Regions from separate parts of the Fictibacillus sp. S7 genome, predicted to be linked through region 2. Evidence: riboswitches for the same ligand, from Rfam matches in the RefSeq annotation. Region 2 holds a riboswitch; each other region holds the start of a gene.
What was found. A riboswitch is a leader RNA that binds a small molecule or an ion and turns the genes downstream of it on or off. The one in region 2 is predicted to bind S-adenosylmethionine.
Positions count from the first base shown of each region.

Region 1: another riboswitch for S-adenosylmethionine. It lies ahead of DMO16_RS21805 (methionine ABC transporter ATP-binding protein); the one in region 2 lies ahead of DMO16_RS10220 (Fur-regulated basic protein FbpA).
Region 3: another riboswitch for S-adenosylmethionine. It lies ahead of DMO16_RS19060 (sodium:solute symporter family protein); the one in region 2 lies ahead of DMO16_RS10220 (Fur-regulated basic protein FbpA).
Region 4: another riboswitch for S-adenosylmethionine. It lies ahead of DMO16_RS00960 (methionine biosynthesis PLP-dependent protein); the one in region 2 lies ahead of DMO16_RS10220 (Fur-regulated basic protein FbpA).

Region 1 covers NZ_QJKL01000001.1:4,292,332-4,295,843, forward strand. The annotation lists gene sigI (RNA polymerase sigma-I factor) at 1-250, shown strand, start outside; gene DMO16_RS21795 (anti-sigma factor domain-containing protein) at 355-1,644, shown strand; gene DMO16_RS21800 (hypothetical protein) at 1,746-2,069, shown strand; SAM riboswitch class I at 2,127-2,240, shown strand; gene DMO16_RS21805 (methionine ABC transporter ATP-binding protein) at 2,319-3,344, shown strand; gene DMO16_RS21810 (methionine ABC transporter permease) at 3,337-3,512, shown strand, end outside.
Region 2 covers NZ_QJKL01000001.1:1,992,944-1,996,455, forward strand. The annotation lists gene DMO16_RS10205 (MFS transporter) at 176-1,366, shown strand; gene DMO16_RS10210 (universal stress protein) at 1,388-1,807, shown strand; gene DMO16_RS10215 (hypothetical protein) at 1,842-2,042, opposite strand; gene DMO16_RS10220 (Fur-regulated basic protein FbpA) at 2,169-2,360, opposite strand; SAM riboswitch class I at 2,509-2,612, opposite strand; gene DMO16_RS10225 (threonine synthase) at 2,643-3,512, opposite strand, start outside.
Region 3 covers NZ_QJKL01000001.1:3,707,200-3,710,711, forward strand. The annotation lists partial or broken gene DMO16_RS19045 (Hsp20/alpha crystallin family protein) at 1-24, shown strand, start outside; partial or broken gene DMO16_RS19055 (helix-turn-helix domain-containing protein) at 331-489, shown strand; SAM riboswitch class I at 783-913, shown strand; gene DMO16_RS19060 (sodium:solute symporter family protein) at 1,005-2,627, shown strand; gene DMO16_RS19065 (hypothetical protein) at 2,951-3,139, opposite strand; gene DMO16_RS19070 (NAD(P)-dependent alcohol dehydrogenase) at 3,299-3,512, shown strand, end outside.
Region 4 covers NZ_QJKL01000001.1:193,403-196,914, reverse strand. The annotation lists gene DMO16_RS00960 (methionine biosynthesis PLP-dependent protein) at 1-880, opposite strand, end outside; SAM riboswitch class I at 960-1,074, opposite strand; gene hxlB (6-phospho-3-hexuloisomerase) at 1,149-1,697, opposite strand; gene hxlA (3-hexulose-6-phosphate synthase) at 1,694-2,332, opposite strand; gene DMO16_RS00945 (MFS transporter) at 2,329-3,512, opposite strand, start outside.

The DNA.
Region 1 (3,512 bases), 2.3 Mb from region 2:
AGTGCTAAGCAAACATTGTCCGAAGCACGTTGATGCACGTGAAAATGCGAAAGAAATTGCCCGGCTGCTCGTTGAAAACCGGGAAATGGCTGAGTTTTTATTGGAGAAAAAACAACTTCCCATAAAAGATTTGTTAAGCATGGTCTCCTGCAGTCGTAAAACGATAGAGCGAAATCGAAAGTATATAATAGCGGTATCGCTAATATATCTAGGGGACTTTAAAGCGTTAAAGTCTTATATTCAGCCTTAAATAAGGGGAAGTTAAACGGTTGTAATTATTCGTGTGGCCTAAAAGCTGGCTCATGATGGTTATGATACGAAGCAGATCCTTCGCCTTCAGGGGGGATATGTGGAATGAAGAACGGTATTTTGATGGAAGTTAAGAAAGGAAAAGCGATTCTTTTAACAAAAGACGGGTCATTTGTCTCGGTTAAACTGCCACGGGGAAAAAAACTGGTGCCGGGAATGGAATATGACGTCTCTAGTTTATACAGAAGCAAGACCAGGCGCTTTTTTCTTCCTTCACTTTCTTTGTCTATAGGAGCACTACTCATATTTGTGTTATTTTCGGGTGTAAACCCGTTGAGCCGCAACGACCATACTGTTGCGGCTTATGTCAGTTTTGACGTGAATCCGAGCCTCGAGGCTGCGGTTAATGAAAATCTTCAGGTCGTTCAAGTAAAAGCGTTCAACCCGGAAGGAGAAAACCTGATCCACTCCCTTCAGTATGCGAAGGATGTCAGCCTGTTTCAATTTGCTTCTTCACTGTTGAATGCTTATGACCAACAAGGTTATCTTTCCAAGAATCCGGACGTGCTGATTGCGTCTACTATTGTGGATCAAAGTGATAAAAAGATGTCTTCATCCCTCCAAGATGCTGTAACAGCCATTAAACGCAATGCTGCTGTCTATAATGAGAAAGCAGCCATCGACATCAAGAGCCTTGATATAAAAAAGCGTAATGCAGCAAAGAAAAATGGAGTATCGCCAGGGAAATATTTGATGTATCTTTATGCAAAGCAAAACCATGATCCGCTTTCTTTAAAAGACGTCAAAAAGATGTCATTTTCCGAGCTGAAAAAAAAGATGGAGAAGAAAAACGACCAGCAGCATAAAAAGAATAAGGAAGACATGGAAGTACCCGAAAAAATCAAGCGGAACGAGAGAAATATCCAGCCTGAAAAGACCCATCCAAAAAAGGCGGTTAAACAACCATCCGCCAAGACTGAACCAGTAAGAAAAACCTCATATAAAGAAACGAATAAAAAAGCGGATTCGATGCAAAGCAATAAAAAAATGACAGTTAAATCTGCTGAACCTGCCCAGCAGGAGAATAGGAAAGTGATGAGTCAAAATAATCAGGCCGAGTTTCATTCATTCGGCTCTGTACATAAACATCCGGATAAAAAATGGAAGAAACCACCGGGAAAAGGCCAGCCAACGCCGCAGCCTTCTTTCCGAAATTCACCGAAGGATCAAAACAAGATGAAGGTGAAAACCGTACCCGTCCATAAGAAAAAGATGAACAAAGACAAACCGGGGCCGCAAAAACAACGGTTTAACCATGAGAAAAAGTGGGGCAGAGGCCAAGCCACGCCCAAAAAGGAACATCCAGGTCATCGTCATCAAAAGAAAGCAAGCTAAAAATCGACAGAAGGACCCTTTAACTGTCGAAGGATCCTTACAGGAAGAGGGTCCAGCCTCCTCGAACCCTTTTAGAAGGGATATAACGAGGGGGAATTTTGATGAATTGGGATCAATGGGTGGATCATATTCAAAAAACAGATTTTCTCCGTCCGCTTGTGGGGAATGAGAGGGCGAGTGTATCACTGGAAGGGAAAACCATCTGTATCACCTTTATCAACACCATCACGGAGAAGCAAAGAAAAATACTGCTTTCAGGCAATGATGAGGAATTACGGCTTGTTTGCAATGGTGAAAGTCATTTGAGCAAACTGATCAAACAAGGAAAGCTGTCTTTTACAGGGACATACAGAGAACAGTTAAAACTCGAATCATTACTGTACTTGGCCCGCAGTCAACGAACAGGGACAAAAGAAATGGTTTGACAGTAAATGTACGTGATGATAAAATCCATACTGCAAGCTGAAAACTTAAACATTTCGTTCTTATCGCGAGAGGTGGAGGGACTGGCCCGATGAAACCCGGCAACCGTTAAACAGCAATCCTGTTTAAAATGGTGCCAATTCCTGCAAAGCGCATGCTTTGGGAGATGAGAGATGGCGCATATAAATTCAATGCCCTTCTGCTCATATTCGCAGAAGGGCATTTTTTATGAAAGTGAGGAATCCAGTCTTTTGATAACTTTAGATGCAGTGCGCAAGATCTTTAAGACGAAAGACGGACCGGTCAATGCGGTTGACCAGGTCAATCTTACAATAGATCAAGGTGAAATTTTCGGAATAATAGGATATAGCGGTGCCGGAAAAAGTACGTTGATCCGTATGCTGAACATGCTGGAACGGCCGACGAGCGGAAGTGTAACGGTAGCCGGACAGGATTTGTCCAAGCTGAGCAAGAGCGAGCTTCGGAAAGCTCGTCAGGAAATCAGCATGATTTTCCAGCATTTTAATTTGCTTTGGTCCCGTACCGTAAGGGAGAACATTGCTTTCCCTCTTGAAATTGCCGGGGTGGCAAGAGCTGAACGGTTAAGAAGGGTGGATGAACTGATTAAACTGGTTGGCCTCGAAGGCCGGGGAGAATCTTATCCGTCCCAGCTGAGCGGAGGACAAAAACAGAGGGTCGGTATTGCCCGGGCATTGGCCAATAACCCAAAAGTGCTTCTTTGTGATGAAGCGACATCGGCGCTTGATCCGAAAACCACCGACAGCATCCTGAATCTGTTGGTTGAGATTAACGAAAAACTCGGATTGACGATTGTCCTGATTACTCATGAAATGCATGTCATACGGAAGATCTGCCATCGGGTGGCTGTCATGGAAAACGGAAGAGTGGTAGAGCAGGGACCAGTCCTGGACGTCTTCCGTCATCCTTCCGAGGAAATTACGAAAGATTTTGTGAAGCAGATCACAGAACCGGAAGAAACAACGGATGTGATTAAACAGCTGGCTTCAGAAAAGCCGCAAAACAAGATTGTACAGCTGACATTTGTCGGAGGACGCGCTGAGCAGCCTATTATCACAGAGGTTATCCGAAAATTCAACGTTCAGGTTAACATTCTTCAGGGCAAGGTTTCACAAACACAAAACGGTGCATATGGATCACTCTTTATACAGCTCGAAGGGGTTGATTCAGAAGTTTCTGATGCAATCAATTACATGAACCAACAGCAAGTCGAAGTGGAGGTGGTTTCATATGAGTAATCTGTTCCCGAATGTAGAATGGGATGTGATGTTAACATCTACAGGTCAGACGCTGTACATGACTGCAGTAGCTGTTATTGCCACCTTCGTTATTGGCTTGTTTTTAGGATTGGCTTTATTTCTTACGGGGAAAGGAAACTTGTGGGAGAACAAGCTTTTTAATGTAAT
Region 2 (3,512 bases):
AAAAACGTTGTATTCCAAAACTCTATATTCAAAATAACATAAATCAATATAAAAAAGGAAATAGTTACGTTGACGTAAAGGTTAACCTATATTATAATTTGTGAGTATTGATTTTATTTTGCGTGCACTACATTTAACTTTATTAACTAAATTTGATAAAAAGGGGTTTTACAGCATGCGTCAAGAAACGCTTGAGATCCAGGATCAGTCAGACAAACAGCCACTGGTCATCTGGGTCATCTTTTTTGCCACGATTATTTCGTTTATGGGATTAGGATTGGTCGACCCGATTCTCCCTGCTATCGCCAAGCAGCTTAACGCAACTCCGAGCCAGGTTTCGTTGTTATTTTCAAGTTATAACCTGATTACCGGTGTTGCAATGCTGATTACTGGTGTGGTTTCCAGCCGGGTTGGCGTTAAATGGACGTTATTAACGGGTATTTTACTTATTATTGTCTTTTCAGCATTAGCAGGTTCATCCAACGCGATTTCTCAAATTGTTGGATTCCGTGGCGGTTGGGGCCTTGGAAACTCCCTGTTTATTGCTACCGCCCTGTCAGCCATTGTTGGGTTATCCATCGGCGGAACAGCAAAAGCCATCATTCTTTATGAAGCCGCGATTGGGTTGGGAATTTCCGTCGGGCCTCTTCTTGGAGGGGAACTCGGTTCCATTTCCTGGCGCGGACCTTTCTACGGTGTCAGTGTCTTGATGGTCATCGCCTTTTTTGCTTTACTGATTAAAATGCCTCAGGTACCGAAACCAAAAGTGAAAAGTTCAATCCTTGATCCGATTAAAGCCTTAAAATATCCAGGGTTGTTCAGACTAGGACTTACGGCTTTTCTCTATAATATCGGATTCTTCACTTTGATGGCTTATTCTCCATTTGTTATGAATTTGGATGAACACGGCTTAGGTTACGTTTTCCTTGGATGGGGACTTTGCCTTGCGATTACTTCTGTATTTGTAGCACCGAAGATTCAAGCTAGATTTGGTACTGTTAAATCCATGTGTGCCATGCTTGTATTGTTTGCTTTGACCCTGCTTTCCATGGGGATTTGGACAGATCATGCCATTGTGGTAATCATTGCTGTTATTGTGGCCGGCTTGTTCCTCGGTACAAATAACACATTAATTACAACAGCTGTGATGCAGGTAGCACCTGTTGAACGGGCAACCGCTTCAGCAGCGTACAGCTTTGTCCGATTTATTGGAGGAGCCATCGGCCCATGGCTGGCAAACAAATTGGCAGAAACGTATTCGCCTCATGTTCCTTTTGTAACCGGAGCAATCTTTGTCCTGTTTGCCATGCTTGTCGTTGCATTTGGACGTAAACACTTAGCACACGTTGATACAGCATCTCACTAATAAAAAAGGAAGGTCATACTTATGTACAATAAAATTCTAATCGCTTTTGATGGCTCACCTTCTTCCGCCCGTGCACTGATGCACGGAACAGAACTGGCAAAAAAATTCGAATCCGGACGGGTGACCATCGTTCATGTGAATAAAAACCTTCCCATGCAAGAGCCGGTAATGACCATAAACCTTGATGAACTGATTGAGGAAGAAGATAAGGAATTATTGCTTCCGGCAGTGAAGTTTCTTTCCGAATCGGGAATCCATTATGAAACTCACACATTCCAGGGAGATCCCGGCCATGTGATTGCTTCTTATGCAAACGAGCATGGCTATGATGCAATCGTCATCGGAAGCACAGGAAAAGGCTTAATAAAACAAGCACTTCTCGGAAGTGTCAGTCACAGTGTTGCCCAATTGGCAGACTGCCCTGTCATCATCGTAAAATAAAAAAATCGGTTCCTTTAAAAAGGAGCCGATTTTTTTATGCTGTCCAGCCTGGCTGGTAAAAATATTTAATGTCTCCCCCGCCGCCCGGAACAATAATTCCTCTAAATGCCTTTTTGTCCTCCTGCTTTACAAGAACATCACGAAATAAAGGAAATTCCTCTTTTATCACAATATATTCACTGAGATTTCCATTTCGCAAATCAGATAGAATTTCATTGGCCAAATGTTCGTTCATTATCATTTCCTCCAATATTTCTGCTCACCTTAGTACACCACAACGCCCATTGGTATGTCCACTATCAAATGAATACATAAATACGCCTTGCAAACAAAAAACGGGGATTGAAGAAAGCACGTATCTTCAATAGGTTAATTCATCCTTTTCTTGCCGTATTTTTTTATCGGTGACGGCTTTGCCGTATTCTTCTTCCAGGTCGGTCAAGGTCAACTGAAACAAATGCCGTTCTTCTTTCTTGTACACACCCATTTCGATGAGGCTTGTCATCAGCTGGTTTCTTTTGCTTTCTACTGCTTTACGAAATTGATTTCCCATGGTTTTTCCTCCTTTTGGACAAAAAATAAACGCATGTCATATGTTGACATGGCGCCTTTGGTTGACCAATCAGCAGGTGTTCAAAATGGAAAAGCCTCTTCCTGCATAATAGTAAGCAAGAAGAGGCGGATATCAAAGTATGAGGCTCTTCTTATCTTTCAAGCAATACGCTTGTGGAATTGGCACAGTACTCTAAACGAGTCCGCTGCCGAGGCTTCACCGGGCCATTCCCTCCCCCTCTCTTCATAAGAACATTAAACCGTTATTTTATTTTATTTTTTATTATTTAACGTTCTCTTTGTTTCTTTGAAGATCCTCGCCCGGCTGGAGTACAAGCGGATCAACTTCCACAGTATCCGGGTATTTGATCCCCTGGCCGGTATTCAGGCAAAGTACGCGCTCCCCTGGCTGAATCCATCCTTTGTCTCTTAATTTTTTGGCTGCAGCAAATGTAGCTGCTCCTTCCGGGCAAATGAAAGTTCCTTCCAGTTCAGCCGCATGGCCCAACGCTTGTTGAATTTCTTCTTCTGAAACGGCTACCGCACATCCTTCAGTTTCATAAATGGCTTCAAGAACTAAGAAGTCTCCAATGGCTTTCGGTACATTAATTCCGAACGCTGCTGTTTTGGAGTCCTCCCAGAATTCAGATTCATTTTTATGCTCCTCCCAAGCTTTCACAATGGGAGCACATCCCTCTGCCTGAACGGCTACAAGGCGCGGGAACTGGTTTCCTTTAAAAAGACCAAGTTCCTTAAATTCCTTTAATGCTTTGTAAATACCAATAAGACCAACACCACCGCCGGTAGGATACAGGATGACGTCTGGCGTTTTGCTTCCGGACTGCTCAAGAATTTCATACCCCATCGTTTTCTTGCCCTCGATCCGGTATGGTTCCTTTAATGTCGAAGCATCGTAGAGTCCCTCTTCTTTTACCAGATTGGCAACCATTTTTCCCGCATCACTGATCAGGCCGTTCACAAGGTAAAGCTCAGCTCCGGAAATTGCCGTTTCTTTCCGGGTGATGACAGGTGCATCGACAGGCATTACAATCGTTGGTTTAATTCCTGCTCTCGCGCAATAAAGCGACCATGCGGCTCCCGCATTCCCATTGGTGGGCATAGCGAGCTGGGCCACTCCCAGTTCTTTTGCTTT
Region 3 (3,512 bases), 1.7 Mb from region 2:
AAAATAGATGTGGAATTTCATTAAAAATGAGCAAATTATTATCTGTTATGAAAGAGTTTAAAAGGAACTACCTTCAAGAAATTGCTGAAGAGCAACCGATTTGGTAGATTTAATAATTTAAGTTGTCACCTGCCACAGCAAAAAAAGAAAATCATTTTAAAACAAGTGACAATGTATATTAAAGAATCATTTAGTGCATTACTTCTATTCGAGGTAATGCTTTTTCTTTGATGATATAGGGCGCTTTTTTCTCAAAGATAATGTCCACTAATGTTTATTGCGTGATTTGGTTCCATTGCTACACAAACCCCTTGTATTGAAGACCCAGCTGCTATTAGCAGCCGAGGGAAACATCCTGGATGACCGAAAACTGATGAGGAAAAGGGTAATTATGCCTTATATCTTATGGATCAAGGGATGAGTCGTACGGATGCTGCTGAAAAGGCTGGTATCTCTCGTATGACTCTGTACGGAAGTTACAGAAGGTAACTAGGACAATATATAGTGAACGAGGCAAAGTAAAGATACTTAATTGTTATCTACTTTGCCCCTTGTTACACGAACGCTGGTACTGGGCCAACTACAAGCTTAGGGGATGTCCAACCACAGCGCAAGCTCAGATTGTGTGAGACAGGTCATGCTTTGACAGTAGGTGCCAGGTTGATAGAGTTGTTCATTGTCAGCAGGGGAAAGCCCCCGAAGATACCAACTGAAAGAATAAAAAATTATTGACTTCAAAAAAAGTTTCTTGTAAGGTTATACCTAACTTTATACGGAGAACATCCTTATCGTGAGTCGGGGGAGGAAATTGGTCCTAAGATCCTGCAGCAACCTGTTATTTTCAAGAAAAACGTTTTTCTTGTGAATAGTAAGGTGCTAATTCCAACAGACATTAGTGTCTGGAAGATGAGGAAGAGAAATTTGACCTCTTCCTCAAGGAAGAGGTTTTTTTGCTGTTCTATATAGTTATTAGGATACTCTAAGTATTTACAAGGAGGCAGATTATGACTGATGTTGGTTATTGGTTTATAGGTTTTGCACTGGCTTATACATTTTTTCTTATTTTTGTAAGTCAGATTGCCAGAAAAAGAGCAACAAATGGAAGTGGCTTCTTTGTCGGCGGGAGAGGGTTTAATACATTATTTGTTACGGTATGTATTACGGGCCTTTTCTCTGGTTCCTCTTATATATCTATTTTAGAGCTTAGTTATCTTACTGGAATATCAGCTATCTGGTATGGTGTGGCGGAGACCATCCACATATTAATTATTGCATTAGTATTAATTGCGCCTTTCAGAAAAAGAGCACTTATAACCATATCGGGTTTGTTAGGAGACCGTTACGGCGAAAAAGTTCGGGGGATCGCTGGGGTAATTACAGCTTTTACATTTCCAATGTGGTCTGTGGCTACAGCGCTTGCTTTTGCCTCTGCATTATCTGTTTTTACAGGAATCTCCCTTATCGCGTCGGTTGCGTTGACTGCGTTACTGTTGTTGGTCTATTTGCACTTTGGAGGAATGTGGTCAATAGGATTTACACAGCTCAGCAATGTAATTGTTTTTTTCATTATGCTTGCAATAGGAACATACGCATTCTTTATCAATCCGGGTATCGAGGGGATTCATACCCTGTTTGCGGAGAAACCCCAATTTGCTTCGTGGGATGGAGCTGGTATTCAGACTATCATTGCATGGTTTGGGACATTTTTGTTTAATGTCATCCTTGCACAAGCAGCTTTTCAAATGGCTCTTTCCTGTAAAACGCCTGAACAGGGACGCCGCGGATTAATTTATGCTTCTGTATTAGGTGTCCCCCTCATTGTAGGTGCGGTGTTATTTGGTCTTGCGGCTGCGTCAGTTGTACCAAATGAAACACGTGGATTAGTTGCGGTGCCCCTTTATTTAATGCAGACGCTTCCTGCCCCTCTTGTGGCTTTATTCTTCCTTGGGTTCTGGGCTGCTGCTCTGAGTTGGGGAGCACCATGCCAGTTTTCAGGAGCTACAAGTCTTGGAAGGGATGCCGGTAAAGCTTTTAACCCGAAGGCAACAGAACTGCAGCTTGTGGGTTATACAAAAAAATCCTTAGTTTTGTTATCTGTATTAATGGTTATTTTTGCGTTGCTTCGTTCGGAACAGTCTGCGTGGTGGAATGTTTTTGCATGGGTAACCCGTAATTCCGCTACTTTTGCCCCAGTGGTAGCTGCACTTTTCTGGCCAATTGCTACAAGGAAAGCAGCAGTGGTTTCTTTATTTGCCGGATCTGCTTCAGGGCTAATTTGGTACCATCTGGGTGGATGGGAAGTTAATGAATTCTATAAGAATGTCCATCCTGTTTGGATCGGTATGATTTTTAACATCCTTACACTTATGATAGTAAGTTTAATCGATAATGATGGAGTGTTGGAGTGGAGGTTTTCCTTCCGTAGTCTAGGTTTCTTTTCCATTCTATTTTCAATCTTTTCAACGATCTTCCTCTTTGAAGAAATGGGATCGCTGCAAAAAAATGGGTTAACAGGTCTCGTTTTATTACTGATTGTGTCAGGTCTGTTTTTGGCTGCCATGAACTTTATACGAGAAAGAAAGACGCTTGGAGAGGAACAACAGCAAACCATGTTAAATAAGAGTTAAAAAAAAAAACCGGTCTTTATTTGAACTGTAACCTGAATAATGGTCAGCTAAAAAAACCCCTAGTCGGGTTTTTTTATGTTCCTATTCCTTAAACTTGTTTATAATCAACACAATTAGATATTCGGGGGATCAAATATACCTTTCAGGTTGCACAGTTAAAGAAGAATCCCAATGATAAACAGGTATCAGAACGTTCTATATCATATCATCCAGACTTTGAACTTAAAGTCGCAAACGAAAAACTGTCAAAAACCAAATCAAAAACAATGGCATTTAAAGATCGAGTTTGAACGGTTACGATAGTACCAGCCGGAGCGATTACACTAAAAAACTTGTTGCGAAGCGTCATGTTCAGTAGGACCAGAATAGATCACATCTACTCCAAATTCCTTGCCGGCCTGTTTTGCACCTTCGTCCGTTTTTGATCCTTGTACCCCTTGCTGGGATACACATCCTGCGAGAAGACCTGTGACGAGAAATACTGAAACCAAAGCCATTAACAATATTTTCATTTTTCTTCCCCCTATTCATTTGGCTATTATTAATCCTTTTCCTTTGGAAAAGGGCGAAGGAGCATATTTTAAAAGCAAGAAAGTAATATTTTAAAAATCTAAAATATTGAATTCTGTTATTATTGTCATTGAAAACGCTTTCAAAAGGAGGTTGATGGTATGTTAAAAACCAAAGCAGCTGTCACGCATGGTAAAGGAGAGCCATTCAAAATCGAGGACATTACGGTAGATGATCCAAAGGGTGGAGAGGTGCTCGTTCGTATTCAGGCTACTGGGATTTGTCATACTGATTTGATTGTTCGAGATCAATATTATCCTGTTCCTCTACCTGCCGTATTGGGTCATGAGGGTTCAGGTATTGTTGAAAAGGTAG
Region 4 (3,512 bases), 1.8 Mb from region 2:
GGGGGACCCATTCTTCTTTTTTCAGCCGGAAAGAGATCATGCCTCCCCTTCCCGGATAAAGGACGTCATCTACACCATCATGATTCTGCAGGAATTGAATCAACACCTTAGCGTTTTCTTCATGTTTTTTCATTCGAAGGGCCAATGTTTTCATTCCGCGCATCAAAAGCCAGGCATCAAACGGGCTTAACACGGCACCTGAGGCATTGTGATGGTACGAGAGCTCCTGGCACAATTCCTCGCCTTTGGCCGCAATCAGACCTGCGAGCACATCATTGTGTCCTCCGAGGTATTTCGTTGCACTGTGGATTACAATATCCGCTCCGAGCTCGATCGGCCTTTGCAGCAAAGGGGTATAAAAGGTATTATCAACGATAACGAGCAACCCATGTTTCTTGGCGAGACGTGCAACAGCTTCAATATCACATACCTCCATGAGCGGGTTGGTCGGCGTTTCCAGAAAAATGGCTTTTGTTTTTTCAGTGATCGCCTGTTCAATTTCGGCTACGTCTGCCGTGTTTACATAGATACTGGACAAACCCCATTTTTTGTATCCTTCTTCGAGCAGGCGGTAGGTGCCGCCATACAAATCACTGGATACAATCCATTCATCACCTGATTGAAAGAGGGAGAGGATGGCCGCAATGGCCGCCATCCCCGAGCTACAGGCAAACCCGGCGTCTGCTCCTTCCAAATCGGCGATCGCTTTTTCAAGCACTTCACGTGTCGGATTGCCTGTTCGAATATAATCGTAACCACTTGATTCTCCAATTCCGGTATGGCGGTATGCTGTAGAAAAATAAACGGGCGGATTAACCGTTCCCGTGCGGTCTTCACTTCGGTTTCCAATTTGAGCTAATTTTGTTTCTGTTTTATACATGGCAGCCTCCTAAGTCAAAAGAAAAAATAAAAAAGCCTTCTTAAGAAGAAGACTTTTGAATACCATCAAATTGTCGTTCTCCTTATCTCCCAAGTTCGTCATCGAACTTGCTGGACTTAGCACCTTTTCAGCAGAAATCACTGAAGGTTGCTGAGGTTTCATCGGGCCATTCCCTCTACCTCTCTTGATAAGAAAATCTAATCCGTATCTAATTGTAGTTCCTAGTGTACCGCAATTATCTGAATGTTTCAAGCTTTCTTTTTATATTTTATTCCGTGTTGCTGTGCCTGGACAGAACTTCCTCATGGCTGAGCGTTTTCTGTGTGCTGCTCCTCAGACATACCGCATCGCAAAACACATGAAGACACTGATCAAAAAGAGAGCTGAGTGGCTGTATGCTTTTGGCTTCATTCTCTCCCCTTTTCTTTGTAGCTGCCGGAAGGACAAAACATGTATCAGCCACTTGTGCCAGAGCAGAATCTCCATTTGCTGTAATGCATACTACTTTGGAGCCTGCCGACCTTGACCGTTCCGCCTGATGGATTACGGATTGTGTGGATCCTGAACCCGAAATGGCGATAAGACAATCCCCCTCGGCTACCGAGGGAGTTACCGTCTCACCAATGACAAAGACGTTATAGCCCAGGTGCATGAGGCGCATGGCAAATGCTTTTGCCATAAACCCCGACCTTCCCTCGCCAGCCACAAAGATTCTCGTTGTATTTTGGAGTTCTGAATCAAAACGCTCAATCTCTTCTTCTCCAATTTTCTCAATAACTCCCTGCATCTCTTTTACAATCACATTCAGTTCGTTCATACATTTTCTCCTGTCCGAATCGTTTTCCAAGCTGTATACATCTGTTTGGCTGCTTCCTGGATATTCGCAGCTTTCGTAATGGCGGACCCGACAACAATGATCTCCGGATTTTTTTCGGCAGCCATTGGGAGAGAGGATAGAGCAATTCCCCCTGCAAGGGCCAGTCGGTCAACAGGAAGCCTTTCTTTGTTCTGTTTCTCCATCGTTTTGTTGTCTGACTCCTGTTCATCTTTGCTTACATGTTCGCAAAATACGGCAGATGTATAGCTTAGCAGACGTTGCATTTGCTCAGATGAAACATTTAGCAGATCAATCATCACTTCTTTTCCATTTTCGTCGGCAACCTTCAAACAGGTTTCAATCGTTACGAGGGGAGCCGCCCCCATGACAGTTGCCATGTCTGCTCCTGCGTCAAAGGCTATGGAAAATTCATAGGCTGCATTATCAAAGGTCTTCATATCTGCCAGCACTGGTTTTAACGGAAACTCTTTTTTAATCTCAGAAATGCTCTCAACACCATATTCCTTAATTAATGAAGTACCGACTTCGATAAGATCAACATATTGCTCTGCCTCTTTTGCCGTTTCAATTGCCTCAGAAATCGTCATCCAGTCCAGGGCCAGCTGAATCTTCATTGAGAAACAACCTCCATTCTCTTTTTCGCTTCTTTTGCAGCCGGAGCTTTAACAGCCATTGTAAGCAATACGGATACAAAAAGCGCGGATGCCATGAATACGAAGGAAGCTGACGGCCCTCCGGTAACGCCGTTTAAATATCCAACAATGTAGGATCCAACAAAAGAACCAAGCGCCCCCATGCTGTTGATGAGCGCCATCGCTCCCCCAGCCACGTTTCGCGGAAGGATTTCAGGAATGATCGCAAAAAACGGTCCGTAAGGTGCGTACATGGCTCCGCCAGCTATGACAAGTAGTGTATACGAAAGCCAGAAATTGCTGGAACCGATCAAATAAGAGCCAAAAAAGGCAATGGAACCAATCAGCAGTGATATCCATACAAATGTTTTACGGTTCAGTGTTTTATCCGAGTAATAGGATAGGACAAGCATGCCGACCACAGCCACAACGTAAGGAACCGAAGAGAGCCAGCCTGTTGAAACAATGTCCAGGTTTGACGCTTTTTTAATAATGGACGGAAGCCACATAACAAATCCATATACCCCTATGCTCCAGGCAAAATATTGAAGGCTCAGCAGAATCACGGCTTTGGATTTAAACGCTTCCCGATAATTCTTGACTGGCTTCAATGTAGATTGTTCTTTGTTAAACTCATTCTCGATACCCTGCTTTTCCTTATCGGTAAGCCATGATGCATTTTTTGGACGGTCTTTGACCAGCTTCAGCCAGATAAATGCCCATAATACCGCTGGAGCACCTTCCAAAATAAACATCCATCTCCAACTGAACGAGTTTAATAGATAACCCGATAAAACAGACATCCATAATACGGTGGCCGGATTACCGAGGATTAAGAATGTATTTGCTCGTGACCGTTCTTCCTTTAAAAACCAATGACTCAAAAATACTAGCATGGCTGGCATAACAGCGCTTTCAACTACTCCTAAAAGAAAACGGATAGGATACAGCCAAGCCACATTGGTTGCCATGCCTGTTGCTGCGGCAAGGCCGCCCCATAGAATCAGGCTCCAAAAGATCAGCTTTTTGGCACTATGCTTTTCTGCATAGTGAGCACCCGGAACCTGGAAGAAAAAGTACCCGAGAAAAAAGAGAGATGCCAAAAAAGAAGAAACTCCCGCTGTAATGTTCAGTTCATCTCCCATGCCCCCTGCTACACCGA